Regions from separate parts of the Caballeronia sp. LZ032 genome, predicted to be linked through region 1. Evidence: predicted binding sites of a transcription regulator. Region 1 holds the regulator's gene; the other holds the start of a gene.
What was found. Region 1 encodes FliA, which starts transcription of late flagellar genes. Its sites were predicted from a motif close to CTAAAGTTTNNNNNNNNNNNGCCGNTA; they were not measured.
Positions count from the first base shown of each region.

Region 2: the regulator FliA is predicted to act here: its motif matches at 3,620-3,646, upstream of motA (flagellar motor stator protein MotA).

Region 1 is NZ_JARUXP010000001.1:3,122,509-3,129,640, reverse strand. Features, by position in the region: gene flhF (flagellar biosynthesis protein FlhF) at 1-1,527, shown strand, start outside; gene QCE69_RS14700 (MinD/ParA family protein) at 1,520-2,437, shown strand; gene QCE69_RS14695 (RNA polymerase sigma factor FliA) at 2,456-3,187, shown strand; gene QCE69_RS14690 (GGDEF domain-containing protein) at 3,248-4,261, opposite strand; gene QCE69_RS14685 (aromatic ring-hydroxylating dioxygenase subunit alpha) at 4,570-5,562, shown strand; tRNA gene QCE69_RS14680 (tRNA-Arg) at 5,578-5,653, opposite strand; gene QCE69_RS14675 (c-type cytochrome) at 6,004-6,894, shown strand; gene QCE69_RS14670 (UvrD-helicase domain-containing protein) at 6,982-7,132, opposite strand, start outside.
Region 2 is NZ_JARUXP010000001.1:132,288-139,419, reverse strand. Features, by position in the region: gene cheA (chemotaxis protein CheA) at 1-1,093, opposite strand, end outside; gene QCE69_RS00635 (response regulator) at 1,169-1,546, opposite strand; gene motB (flagellar motor protein MotB) at 1,673-2,671, opposite strand; gene motA (flagellar motor stator protein MotA) at 2,712-3,572, opposite strand; gene flhC (flagellar transcriptional regulator FlhC) at 3,714-4,289, opposite strand; gene flhD (flagellar transcriptional regulator FlhD) at 4,309-4,632, opposite strand; gene QCE69_RS00610 (glycosyltransferase family 4 protein) at 5,352-6,416, shown strand; gene aqpZ (aquaporin Z) at 6,669-7,132, shown strand, end outside.

The sequences.
Region 1 (7,132 bases):
TCCTCCGTGTTCGGCGCGAGTGCCGATGACGAAGACGACTTCGCATCCTCCGCCGACGACACGTCCCGCACGATGGCCGACACCAACCCGTGGCTGATCGAGCATGCGAAGCGCCTGGCGCAACAGGCGTCGATGCCGTCGAACCGCCCGCTCACGCCGTCGGCCGCGATTGCGCGCGGCATGGGCGTGCCGGTGACGACGCTGTCTCAGGCGCCGGTCCAGTCGACCGCCCGGTCGACCGAATCCGAAGCCGGCAAGTTTGCGCTGCGTCAGCAGCAGCCGGCCCGGGCCGAAGCGGCGCCGCAGCCGGTCTCACAACCGGTCTCGCAGCCGGCCGTGCAGCAGAAGGTCGAAACGCCCGACTGGGCGCGCGAAGCCGCGCAGGTCGCAGCCCGCCGCGCTGCGCACAAGATCAACACGAGCGCGCCGCACGCTGAAACGCCGGCGCCGGGCGCCGCGCCCGCCACGCCGGAAAGCGTCTTCGAAGGCCTGCCCGCGAATGCGGCGGCGGTCGTGACCGAGGCGATCCGGGCGCGCATGCAGCAGGTCGTCAACGACACGGTGATGAACGAACTCTCGTCGATGCGCGAGATGATGGAAGAGCACTTCGCCGGCCTGATGTGGAGCGAGCGCCAGCGCCGCAACCCGACGGGCGGCGCGCTGACCAAGCGCCTGTTCTCGGCCGGTTTCTCGGCGCAGCTCGTGCGCATGGTGATGGACAACATGCCGGAGATGGAGACTGTCGAAGGCGCGCTCGAATGGGTGCAGCAAGTCCTCGAAAACAACATTCCGGTGATGGACAGCGAAGACGCGCTGATGGAGCGCGGCGGCGTGTTCGCACTGATGGGCCCGACGGGCGTCGGCAAGACGACCACCACGGCGAAGCTCGCGGCGCGCTGCGTGATGCGCTTCGGCGCCAGCAAGGTCGCGCTGCTCACGACCGACAGCTACCGGATCGGCGCGCACGAGCAATTGCGCATCTTCGGCAAGATCCTGGGCGTGTCGGTGCACGCGGTGAAGGACGGCGCCGACCTGCAACTGGCGCTGTCCGAACTGCGTAACAAACATATCGTGCTGATCGACACGATCGGCATGAGCCAGCGCGACCGCATGGTCTCCGACCAGATTGCGATGCTGTGCGGCGCGGGCCATCCGGTGCAGCGCATCCTGCTGCTCAACGCGACGAGCCACGGCGACACGCTGAACGAAGTCGTGCAGGCCTACAAGAGCGCGCCGGACCAGCCGCCGCTCGCGGGCTGCATCCTGACCAAGCTCGATGAAGCCACCAATCTCGGCGGCGTGCTCGACACGGTGATCCGCTACAAGCTGCCGGTGCATTACGTCTCGACCGGGCAGAAGGTGCCGGAGAACCTGTACGTCGCAACCAAGCGTTTTCTCATCAAGAGCGCGTTCTGCATTCCGCGCGACGGCTCGCCGTTCGTGCCGAACGAAGAAGAAGTCCCCGCGCTGCTCTCCGCGCTGTCCGCGCGTGCCTCGACCGACATGCATGGGGTGCACTTTGGATAAGTTCGTGCTCGACCAGGCAGAAGGTCTGCGACGGCTCCTCACGCGAGCCGGCTCGCGTGTGGTGGCGGTCGTGGGCGGCCCGGCGGGAATCGGTTGCACGTCGACGGTGGTGAATCTCGGCGCGGCGCTGTCGGTACATGGCAAGGATGTGCTTGTGATCGACGAGCACCGCAACGCGGCGTCGGCCAGCCGGCTCACCGGCATCGAGGATGCAGGCGCGGCTGCTGCGGTGATGACGGGCCGCAGCACGCTCGCGGAGGCCGCCGGGCGCACGCCGTTCGGTTTTTCGCTACTCGCGGCGCCGCGTGATGAACGCATCAGCCATGACGCCGCGCAATGCCGTGCGTTGCTGGACGGTCCGGCGGACATCGTGCTGATCGACGCGCAGTTGGACCGGTATGGCGCGCTCTCGTCGCTCGCGGCGCAGGCGCATGACTTTCTCGTCGTGACGCGGGTGGCCGCGTCGGCGATCACCGAGGCGTATGCGTGCATGAAGCGTCTGCACTACGCCCATGCGATCGGCCAGTTCCGCGTGCTGATCAATCACGTGCAGAACCCGGCCGATGCGGCGGTCGCGTTCGACAACCTGTCGGGCGTCGCAAGCCGGTATCTGGCTGTGTCGCTGGTGCAGGCGGGATATGTGTCCGAGGATGCGCGCGTCGCTCGGGCAAAGGAACTCTCACGCTGCGCTGTCGAAGCGTTCCCGGCCACGGCCGCGGCACGAGACTACCGCGCGATTGCGGCGGAGCTCCTGCACTGGCCGATGCGCCCCGCGCCGTATGCGCGTGCGGCGGACGGCCAGGCGGACGCGCGAATTCCGGTTGGCGACTCTGAGCAGGGCGGACGGGAGACGGCGCATCGTGCGGCCGCGCTTCACGAAATGGCCATGAGCAGCACGGCGTCGATGTGATCAAGATAGGTGACCAAGATGTATAACGCCCAAGGCAAACTCTCACAGTCCGAAACGCTGACGAAATATGCACCGCTCGTTCGCCGGCTGGGGCTTCAGCTCGTCGCCAAGATGCCGGCGAGCGTCGATCTCGACGATCTCATCCAGGCCGGCATGATCGGCTTGCTGGACGCGGCCGGCCGCTACAAGGAAGACCAGGGCGCGCAGTTCGAGACGTATGCGAGCCAGCGGATTCGCGGCGCGATGCTCGACGAGCTGCGCGCCAACGACTGGCTGCCGCGCAGCATGCGCAAGACGTCGCGCGAAGTGGAATCGGCGGTACACAAGGTCGAGCAGAACCTCGGCCGGTCCGCCAGCGAGACGGAGATTGCCGAACACATGAAGATGCCGCTCGACGAGTATCAGTCGATGCTGCAGGACCTGCACGGCGCGCAGCTGATCTATTACGAAGACTTCGACCGTTCCGCCGATGACGAGCCGTTCCTCGACCGCTATTGCGTCGACCGTTCGGATCCGCTGTCCGCGCTGATGGACGACAGCCTGCGCGGCGCGCTGATCGAAGCCATCGACCGGCTGCCGGAACGCGAGAAGCTGCTGATGAGCCTGTACTACGAGCGCGGCCTGAACCTGCGCGAGATTGGCGCGGTGATGGAAGTGAGCGAGTCGCGCGTGTGCCAGCTGCACAGCCAGGCCGTGGCGCGTCTGCGCACGAAGCTGCGCGAGCAGGCGTGGACCGGCGCCGAGGCGTAAGTCTGACGCTCGACGCGTGACGCATGAGACGAATGGCCCGCAGCGATGCGGGCCATTTGTTTAGCTGGTTTCGAAATCGTGGGTTTCGGCGAACACGGTCTTGCCGGCGCCCAGACTCTTGGCGCGATACATGGCGCGGTCGGCGGCGCGCAGCACGGTGTTCATGTCGGACGGGCGCGCGATCGTCGCGCCGGACAGCAGGCAGGCGCCGATGCTCGCCGATACCGATACCGCCCGCTCCTGCACCGACGTGATGGCGGCGAGCGCCGAGTGGATGCTGTCGGCCACGGCGAGCACCGCCGAGCGGTCCCGCACCTGATGCGCGAGCACGACGAATTCGTCGCCGCCGAGCCGGGCGATGGTATCGGTCCTGCGCAGGCGCGCCTCGAGTTGATGCGCGAACGATTGCAGCAGCACATCGCCGACGGCGTGTCCGTAGGTGTCGTTCACTTCCTTGAAACCGTCGAGGTCGATCAGCAGCAGGGCGGTGGCGTCATCGGCGTCGTGGCCGTCCTGGCTGGTTGGTGGCGCGGCCATCGCCCGATTGACGATCTTCTCCAGCGCATAGCGATTCGAGAGGCCGGTGAGCGGATCGGTGGACGCCTGGCGCGCGAGATCCAGATTGAGCTTGCCGAGCCGGTCGACGAGCACGCTCAGATACACCGAAGCCCCCAGCACGCTCAATCCCAGGCCGATCGCGGCCGGCAGGTTGGCATGCCACCAAGGTTGCCCGAGGCCGAGCGCGATCACCACGATGAGCGCCGTCGTACAGGACACCGCGAGCGTGCGCTTGCCATACCGGCATCCCGAGCCGATCAGGAACCAGAACATCACCCAGATGAGCGGCAGCGCGCTGGCGCCGCCAGCCGCGAGCGCGAGTCCGAGCAAGGCCTGATCGGCGATGGTCGTGAGCGTCAGGCGCGTTCCGGACATGGCGCTCGCGCGGCTCACGACCAATAGCGTCAGGGCGCCGTAAGACACATAGAGGGCGACGAGCCGCACGACCATCGACGCATCGTGCGACGGGCGCCACAAAGCGAAGAGGCCATACGCGAGCAGCACCGCTGTTCCCATCCAGACACGAAGCGTGGCCTGCTCCCGTTCGGGACTCCGGTGCCCGGACCCGATGAAAGCCTGGATCCGGCGTGCCGGTTGATGCGCCTGCTCCATATGAACCCCTGGCTGGTGATTTCTTGCTGTTATGGTGTGCTGCTGTCTCGTATGTGCGGCCCGGTCGCGGGAGGCGCTGTGAAGGTGTGCATCGGGTTGCACCGTCGCGCGACCCGCTATTCTGCTACTTTTTGCGATCTCGCTGCAGGATCGGTTGGGGCGAATGCGGACTCTTTGACTCTTCCCGGTCTTCCTGCTTACGGCTGATGACAATGCACAACAACGCTTCTTCCCTGCAAGGCGAATGGCTGGCGGTCTGCAACAGTGAGGACGTGCCGGAGGGCGGGGCGCGAGGATTCATCGTCGCGGATGAGCGCATCGTCGTGTGGCGGGACAGTCTCGGCGCGGCGCATGTGTGGCGCGACTACTGTCCGCATCGCGGGGCGCAACTGTCGCTCGGATCGGTATCGCGCGACTGGATCACGTGTCCCTATCACGGCTGGCGGTATGACATCGAGGGGCAGTGTCTGCATATCCCGTCGAATCCCGCACTGCGTCCGCCGAAACGCGCCTGCGCGACGACCTTTGTCAGCGACGAAAAGTACGGCGTGGTCTGGATGTGTTTCGGCGAGCCCGCGTATGCGCTCGATTTTTATCCGGATGCCGATGTGCCCGGCGGGCGTCGCATCAATCTCGCACCGCAGACGGTGAGGTCATCGGCGCCGAGAGTGGTCGAGAATTTTCTCGACATGGCCCATTTCTCTTTCGTGCACGCGGGGATTCTGGGCGAGCAGGCTCATACCGAGGTGCCCGATTACGAAGTCGTTCCCGTCGATGGCGGTCTCGAAGCGCGGCAGTGCCGTTACTGGCAACCAGCCGGCATGCCGGGGCAGGACGACGGCGCGATGATCGACTATGTGTATCGCGTCAGGCGGCCGTTGATTGCGAGCCTCACGAAGATGGCCGCCGGCGGGCAGGGCGCGCTGCACATCATGCTGGTGGCGTCGCCGGTGTCGGAGACGGAAACGCGGGCGTGGCTCGTCTCCGTTCATGAAGACGACTCGACGCACAGCGATCGGGAGCTTTATGACTTCAATATGGAGATCCTGCTGCAGGACACGCCGATCGTCGAATCGCAATGGCCGAAGCGCTTGCCGCTGGAACTCGATGCGGAGTTGCATCAGAAGTGCGACCGGATGTCGGTGGCTTACCGGAGATGGCTGGCGGAACTGGAGTTCGGGTGGGGGACGACGGGTGGGGTGTAGCGGGGGTCTTGAGATTGGCGCGCCCGGCTGGGATCGAACCAGCAACCCCTGCCTTCGGAGGGCAGTACTCTATCCATTGAGCTACGGGCGCATCGGCGGTGGGCTGCTTATTTGACAAGGTAACAAGGCAAGCGGCTCAAAGAAAGCCAGCTGCAAGGCCCACGCGAATCCGAGAGGATACCTGTTTTCCATGACTCCGTCCATCGCGCGGCGCTGCAAACTCGATGCCCGCGTGCGCCGCAAGCATCACACGATTCGGGTAAACGCCCGTCCGGTCGTGCTGCTGCCCTGTGCCGCCGTCCAAACGTTCCGTCTATAATCGACCGAGCCTTTCCCCACGGCTTGTCTCGGCGCACGGTCTGAGCGCCAAGGCAATGCATGCGGTAGCTGTCACGCTGTCACTGAACCGACTCACACCAAAAAACGGGAGACGAGACAAGCATGAGCGAAGCACCCCACGGAGCCCCGATCAAGACGCCCGGTCAACTCATCGTCGCGATCATTGCGGGATTCGGCATTCCAGTCGCCATCATCATTCTGCTCGCCGTCTATGTGAACAACTCGACGCGCACCGGCGCAGGCACCGATATCGAAGCCTCCGTGAAGGAGCGCATCGCGCCCGCCGCCCAGGTCGATGTCCGCGACGCCAATGCCCCGCGCGTCTACAAAACCGGCGAGGAAGTCTTCAAGGCCGTCTGCTCCGCCTGTCACGCCGCCGGCACCGCCGGCGCGCCCAAGTTCGGCGATGCCGGCGCGTGGGCGCCGCGCATCAGCGAAGGCTACGACACCCTGCTGCACAACGCGCTCAACGGCAAGGGCGCGATGCCCGCCCGCGGCGGCACGAATCCCGACGACTACAGCGACTTCGAAATCGCGCGCGCTGTCGTCTACATGGCGAACAACGGCGGCGCCAAGTTCGCGGAACCCGCGCAACCGGCGCCGGGCGCCGCGGCAAGCGCAGCCGGCGCTGCTTCCGCACCGGCGGCCGCGAGTTCCAACGACAACGCACAAGCCGCAGCCGCCGTCGCCGCGTTGGCGTCGGTACCGCAGGCCGCGCCGGCTCCGGCCGCGGGCGCCCAAAGCGCCGACGCCGCGCAAGCCGGCAAGGCGCTCTACGAGCAGGTCTGCCAGGCGTGTCACGCGGCCGGCGTGCTCGGCGCCCCGAAGTTCGGCGACAAGGCTGCCTGGGCGCCGCGTCTGAAAGAGCCGATGGACACCGTCTACAACTACGCGCTGCACGGCAAGGGCGCGATGCCGCCGAAGGGCGGATCGAATGCGCCGGACGCCGATGTCAAGGCCGCCGTCGACTACATGGTGAACGCGTCGAAGTAAGAGGCCAGGCCGCAAAGCAAAGAACCCTGCGCACGCGAGTGTCGCAGGGTTTTTTTCGAATGCACTGAATGAACCCGACAGCGGCGATCAGCTCTTCTGCAGCATCGCCTTGAGCATCGCCATCCGGTCCTTCGGCGACAGCGGCGCTTCATCGGCAGTCGGCGGCGGCGCGTCGTCGAGCAGCATCTCGGGAATGAAGCGCGACGGTTCGCACACCACCGTCTCCCGCGCCCGCTTG
Region 2 (7,132 bases), 3.0 Mb from region 1:
TTTTCTCGGCGTCGCCCGTTGCGGCCCTGGACGGCTGGGCGGCGGGCTGTCCCGCCGCCGTTGCCGCTTCTTGTGGTACTGCTTCGTGAGCGGCCACGGATGCAGGCGACGGTTCCGCCTGCGATTGCTTCTGCTCTTCCTGTAGCGTGGGTTGCACCGCGTGCGGCGCGGCCGCTGCCGGCTGCGCCTCGATGGCTTGCGCCGCGCCGTCGCCCCGGCCGATCGTGATCTGCGTTTCATCGATCACGAAGCAGCACACGGCGACGATATCGTCGGCGGGAACGTCCGAGTCGAGCCATACGACGTACTCGGCATCCGCCTTCTGTTCCCCGACGATGCTTCCCAGATTCCCCAACTCCTCGATCAGAGTCGTCAGGTCCTTCTCGCCCACCCCCCGTAGCGTAATTTTCAGGTGGGGTCCAACTTCCGCGCGCGGCGCGCCGGTGTGTCCCGGCGTCGCATCAGCGACGGTTCCTGCATGTGTGACGCCGTTGCTGCTGTCGGCGAGTTCGAACGCGCCGTCCCAGTTGCCGTCGTCTTCGAGAATGTCCATGGCCTGCGCCAGCACGTGCGCGGGCGGTGCGTTCGGCCCGTCGTACGCCGGCGCTGCGGCCTCGTTGTGCTCGGCGCCCGGCAACGCGGGCGGCTCGATGTGCGCCGCGACCGGCGCTACGGCCGCTACCGGCGCCACGCTGGTTTCCGCGCTCTCGTTCTTCAGGCGCTCGAGCTTCGCGCAGATCGCCGACGCCGCGGCGGCATCCGGCTCCTCGCTTGCGCGGTAGGCCGCGAGCTGATCGGAGAGCACGTCCTTGGTCGCCAGGAAGGTGTCGATCATGTCGCGGCGCAGAACGAGCTCGTTGTTGCGCGCGCGATCCAGCAGCGATTCGAGGATGTGCGTGGTTTCGGTGAGCGCGGTGAAGCCGAAGGTCGCCGCGCCGCCCTTGATGGAATGCGCCGCGCGGAAAATCGCCGCGAGGTCTTCCGGATCCGGATTCGCGATGTCGAGAACGAGCAGCAGTTGCTCCATCTGCGCGAGCAGTTCATCGGCTTCGTCGAAGAACGTCTGATAGAACTGGGTAATGTCGAGTGTCATGCTTGAGTCACCGCTGGAATGCTGTTCAATCGGCGCCGTGCTGCGCGCGTTTCAATGCTGTTTTTTGCGACGTTTTCAGTGCTGCGCGTCTTCCGAGAGCGCGGCGACCAGTTCGGTCAGCAAGTCCGGATCGAGCGGCTTCTCGATCCAGCCCGTCGCGCCCGCGCTGCGCGCCGCGTTCTTGAACGGTTCGCCGTCTTCGGTCGTGAGCACCAGGATCGGCGTCGCGCGGTACGCGTGGTTCGCGCGCAAGGCCATGATGAGATCGAGCCCGCTCTTGCCCGGCATGTGATGGTCGGTCAGCACGAGATCGAAGCGCTCGGCGAGCGCGCATTCCAACCCTTCGTCGCCGTCGGACGCGACCGTCACTGCGTAGCCGGCCACCGCCAGCGTCGCCGAGATGATTTGCCGCATCGCGGCCGAGTCATCGATTGCCAGAATGTTCTTGATCATGTTTGTCTCTTGCCGTTGCCGTGTTGACGGTCGAAACGGGTCCGGTCTTGAGGCTGTTTTTGAGGCTGTTTTTGAGGCTGTTTTTGAGGCTGTTCTTTGAGGCCGCTTTATCACGGGCTCATGCGCTCAATGCGCCGCGCTTCTCGCCGCGATGCCTGGAATCAGTTGCCCGAGCGTCGTCGGCGCTCCGTTCGCGTCCGTGCCGTTGTCGAGCGTCGCGCCCGCGCCGCCGTCGTCGCGCAGCATCGCCAGTTCCGTCTTGCGATTGAGCACGATGACGCTGATGCGCCGGTTCTCCGGATCGAACGGATCCTTCTTGTTCAGGTTTTGCGTGGACGCGAGACCCAGCACGCGCATCACCTTGACTTCGTCCATGCCGCCCGCGACCAGCTCGCGACGCGATGCGTTCGCGCGATCCGCCGACAGCTCCCAGTTGCTGTAGCCCTTCTCGCCGCCGGCGTATTTCACGGCGTCGGTGTGGCCCTGCACGACGATGCGGTTCGGCACGTCGTTCAGCGTCCGGCCGATCTCGCGCAGGATGTCGCGCATGTAGGGCTGCACGGCGTTGCTGGAGAGCGCGAACATCGGGCGCTTCTGCGTATCGACGATCTCGATGCGCAAGCCCTGCTGCGTCGCTTCGATGCGGATCTGCTGCTTGAACTGGCGCAAGGTCGGATTGGCTTCGATGGCGGCCATCAGCTTGACCTGCAGATCGTGCAGGCGCGCCTGCTCGCGGCGTTCGAGCTCGCCCTGCGCGGCCTTGAGGAGTTCTTCGTCGGTCGTGGATGATGCGCGCTGCGCGAGCCGCGTGCTGCCTTCCGAGCGGCGCGCGGCGCCCGGCTCTTCGCTGGAGATGTCGCGGCCGCCGCCCATCAGGATGCTGTTGTCCATGCCGACGGTCTTGCCGCCGACCATCGCCGCCTTGAGCGGCATGTTGAAGTATTCGGCGATGCCGCGGCGCTGCACGGGCGAGGTCGAGGAGAGCAGCCACATGAGCAGGAAGAACGCCATCATCGCGGTCATGAAGTCCGCATAGGCGAGTTTCCAGGCGCCGCCGTGATGACCCTTGGCACCCTTGCCGACGACGCGCTTGATGAAGATGGGACGTTCGCTGTCGTTGCTCATGGCTGTGTCCTGACCGAGGGATCGTGCGCGAAGCGAGGCATCACTTCGCCTTGACCCGGCGCACGTGTTCCTCGAGTTCGGCGAACGACGGACGTTCGGTCGAGAACAGCACCTTGCGGCCGAACTCCACCGCGATCGCGGGCGCGTAGCCGTTCAGGCTCGCGAGGATCGTGACCTTGATGCACTGGAACATCTTGGTCTGCTCGGCCACGCGCTGCTCGGCCACGTTGGCGAGCGGCCCGATGAAACCATAGGAAAGGAGAATGCCGAGGAAGGTGCCGACCAGCGCCTGCGCGATCATCTCGCCGAGAATGGCGGGCGGCTGGTCCGCGGAGGCCATGGTGTGCACCACGCCCATGACGGCCGCGACGATGCCGAACGCCGGCATCGCGTCGCCGACCTTGGTCAGCGCGTGCGCGGGGGCTTCGCCCTCGACGTGATGCGTTTCGATTTCCTCGTCCATGAGGCTTTCGATTTCGAACGCATTCATGTTGCCGCTGACCATGAGACGCAGGTAATCGGTCAGGAATTCGACGATGTGGTGATCCGCGAGAATTTGCGGGTACTGGCTGAAGACCGGGCTCTTGGAGGGATCCTCGATGTCGCCCTCGAGCGCCAGCGTGCCTTCCTTGCGGGCCTTCGCGAGCAGCACGTAGAGCAGGCCCATCAGCTCCATGTACATGCCCTTGTTGTACTTCGCGCCCTTGAAGAGCGTCGGGAGGACCTGGATGGTCGCCTTGATGGTCTTGACGTTGTTGCCGAGGATGAACGCGCCGACGCCCGCGCCCACGATCATCAGAATCTCGACGGGCTGCATGAGCGCGCCGAGGTGTCCGCCTTCGATGGCATAGCCGCCGAACACGGACAGCAATGTGACGAGCGCTCCAACAAAAATCAGCACAGTCGAGTCCTCACGTTTTTGATGCGGTAAGACCGCCGTTAGGTGGTTTACGGCACTCGACTGGAAAACTTTGATGGCATGTCCGCGCCGCCGGCAAACGTTGCAATCCGCGCCGCAGAACGGGCCCGGGCGTGTGCGGCGTCAGGCCGCAAGGCTCCGCGCCGGCTCCGCCGCCGCGGCCGCTGCCAGCGTCTTGCGCGTCTTGCCGGCGCGCGACGGCGGCTGGCACAGGCCGCACACGTAGCCCGCGCGCAGTTCGTATGCATGCGCGACGAAACGTCCGCCGCAGCGGGTGCACGCGTTGGTCTGGAGCATGCCGGATTCGAAATAGCGCACCAGGGTCCAGGCGCGCGTGAGCGACAGCACGGGTTCGTCGCCGTAGAGGGCGGCGTGTTCGAGGTAGAGCCGGTAACTTTTCACGATCGCCTGGATCGTGCTCTGCGTGCCGTCGGCGCCGCCGTGTTCATGGATGAAACGATAGATGCCGTGGAACAGCGACGAATGGATGTTCGGCTGCCAGGTCATGAACCAGTCGGTCGAGAACGGCAGCATGCCCTTCGGCGGCGAAGCGCCCTTCAGTTCCTTGTAGAGCTTGATGAGCCGGTCACGCGACAGGGTCGTCTCCGCTTCGAGCAATTGCAGGCGCGCGCCCAGCTCGATCAGTTCGATCGCGAGCGTGATCTCGCGGACTTCCGCCACTACGCTTCTGGTTGCCATCGGCCGTCCGCTTCGTGCGTCAGCCGATCTGCGCGACAGGACTGTCGGCCAGCAGGATCGCCGCATGCGCCTGCGTGAGCGCCGCGCTCTTGTCCTTGTCGGCCAGCGACGAGAGGATGGTGTGGTCGTCGAAGCGGAAACGGCACAGCAGATGGCTCGACGACGCCACTTTCACGGCCTGCGCGAGCGTCAGCGAGGACAGCACCTGCGCCACCTGCTCGGACAGGCCGAGCCGGTACATCGCCGAGACGCGGTCTTCCTGCAGAAGCCGCTGGGCGAGAAGCACATACGACAGATTCACCTCGCGGATTTCCACGAGCGTACTCGTAGCGCTGTTCGTCATTTTTTCCCCGAATCGTTACGTGGCTGGTCAGGCCGGCGGGGGAACGTTTGCTCGGTTCGCTGCAGACGCGACGAAACCGGCCCCGCACGTGTTCTCTTGTGCCAGACGATTGTCGCCGATGCTCGAAGGCGCGGCTGTCGGAGAACGTGTCCGAAGCATCGCAGGATTTCAAGGAGGTTGTGTGTAGGAATTTTTCCTACACGGCGCGGAAACGGGTCGCAACGCACCTGTGGATGCAAGAACCGGATATCGGCAGCGATTCGTCTGACTTAATGGAGGTTTGACAAGTCTAAGCGCCGCGAACGCGTGCCAGTGGCGTCCGAACGTGCGGTTCGGCGCCCGGGAACGCTGCATGCTCAATACTGCCGCGCGGTCATTTTTCCAGATGTGTGATTCGTCTACATTGCTGACAACACTGCAATTTCTGACTTCGTAACAGCGATTGTTTCGCGCTGTAACAACGATAAGCGATTGAAAAATGACGTGAAATGCCGCTCTCGATCCCGATAATGAGCAGTAAGGGATAACCCGGTCGCGATGTAATCTTCATCTCCGGGCCGATCTCGGGCGGCGTCTTACCTGCGCGGCCCGCCCGAAATGGCATGTGTTGAGCGCTCGACCGGAGCGTGACTGCGATGCCTTAAATGACGCCTTCACCGGCATGGGACCCGAGCCTGACGCGAAAGCGCCCGCTCTGCCCGAAACAGGAGAGTCACGTTATGCGAATCGCACAAATTGCACCGTTGCACGAAGCAGTTCCCCCGAAGTTCTACGGCGGCACTGAGCGGGTAGTGTCGTACCTGACCGACGCACTCGTCGATCTGGGCCACGACGTCACCTTGTTCGCCAGCGGCGATTCGCAAACCAAGGCGACCCTGGAAGCCGCATGGCCGCGCGCCCTGCGTCTGGATCCGACAATCCGCGACGCTCTCGCGCCGCACATGCTGCTGCTCGAAACCGTCCGCCGCCGCGCGCACGAGTTCGACGTGCTGCATTTCCACCTTGATTACATGCCGTTCCCGCTGTTCACGCAGTTGGACACGCCGTTCGTGACGACGCTGCACGGCCGTCTCGACCTGCCAGAACTGCAGCCGATCTTCAACACGTTCACGAAGGCGAACGTGATTTCAATCTCCGACAACCAGCGCGGACCGTTGCCGCAGGCCAACTGGCTGAACACGGTGTATCACGGTCTGCCGAATGAACTGCTGACGCCGCAAACGAGCAAGAAGCCGGAATACCTGGCGTTCCTCGGCCGTATTTGCCCGGAAAAGCGTGCTGATCTGGCCATCAAGATCGCGGCGCAAAGCGGCCTGCCGCTGAAGATCGCCGCCAAGGTGGACAAGGTCGACCAGGAGTATTTCAAGACCACGATCGAGCCGCTGCTGTCGCATGCGGACGTCGAGTTCATCGGTGAGATCAACGAAGCGCAGAAGCCGGATTTCCTGTCGGGCGCCAAGGCCCTGCTGTTTCCGATCGACTGGAACGAGCCGTTTGGCCTGGTGATGATCGAATCGATGGCTTGCGGCACGCCGGTGATCGCGTTCAATCGCGGTTCGGTGCCCGAGGTGATCGACCATGGCGTGACCGGCTTCATCTGCGAGGACGTGCAAGGTGCCGTGGGCGCGTTGCAGCGTCTGGACGAACTCTCGCGCACCGAGATTCGCGCGCAGTTCGAACGCCGCTTCAGCGCGCAGACGATGGCGCAGAATTACGTCGACAGCTACACCGCCATGCTTCAGGCCGCGAAGCGTCCGGTGCTGCGCCAGGTTGCCGTCGGCTAAGCAGCCTTCCCACGCATGCGGTCTTCGATGACCGCAACGAGAACCGCCCTTCGGGGCGGTTTTTTTTCGTCTCAGGCTTGCGAAGGGGGCCGTAACCGAACAATCCTAAAATTCTTCCAGACGTGGTGAATTCGCCGATTTATCAAACAAATTTGACAATTTGCAAAATAAAGCGCGCTTAAACTGCGCTCGATGCGCTCATTCAGTGCTCTTTTCGAAACAGCGGCAATCACATTTCACGAAGGCGGAAACATGAATTTATCGAAACGTCTTGGGGCCGAAATCTTCGGTACGTTCTGGCTGATCCTGGGCGGCTGTGGAAGCGCCGTGCTTGCCGCTGCCTTTCCCGAGCTCGGGATCGGGTTCGCGGGGGTTGCGCTGGCATTCGGCCTCACCGTGCTGACCATGGCGTATGCCATCGGTCACGTGTCGGGCTGCCATCTGAATCCGGCCGTGAGCATCGGCCTGGCCACCGCGGGGCGCTTCCCCGTGCGCGATCTCGTGCCGTATATCGTTGCCCAGGTGATCGGCGCGACGTTGGGGGCGTGGGTGCTCTACCTGATCGCCATCGGCAGCCCGAGTTTCGATTTCTCGCTGAGCGGCTTCGCCGCCAATGGCTTTGGCGAGCACTCGCCGGGACATTTCACGATGATCGCCGCGCTGATCTGCGAAATCGCCATGACCTTCTTCTTTGTCTTCGTGATCCTCGGCGCCAC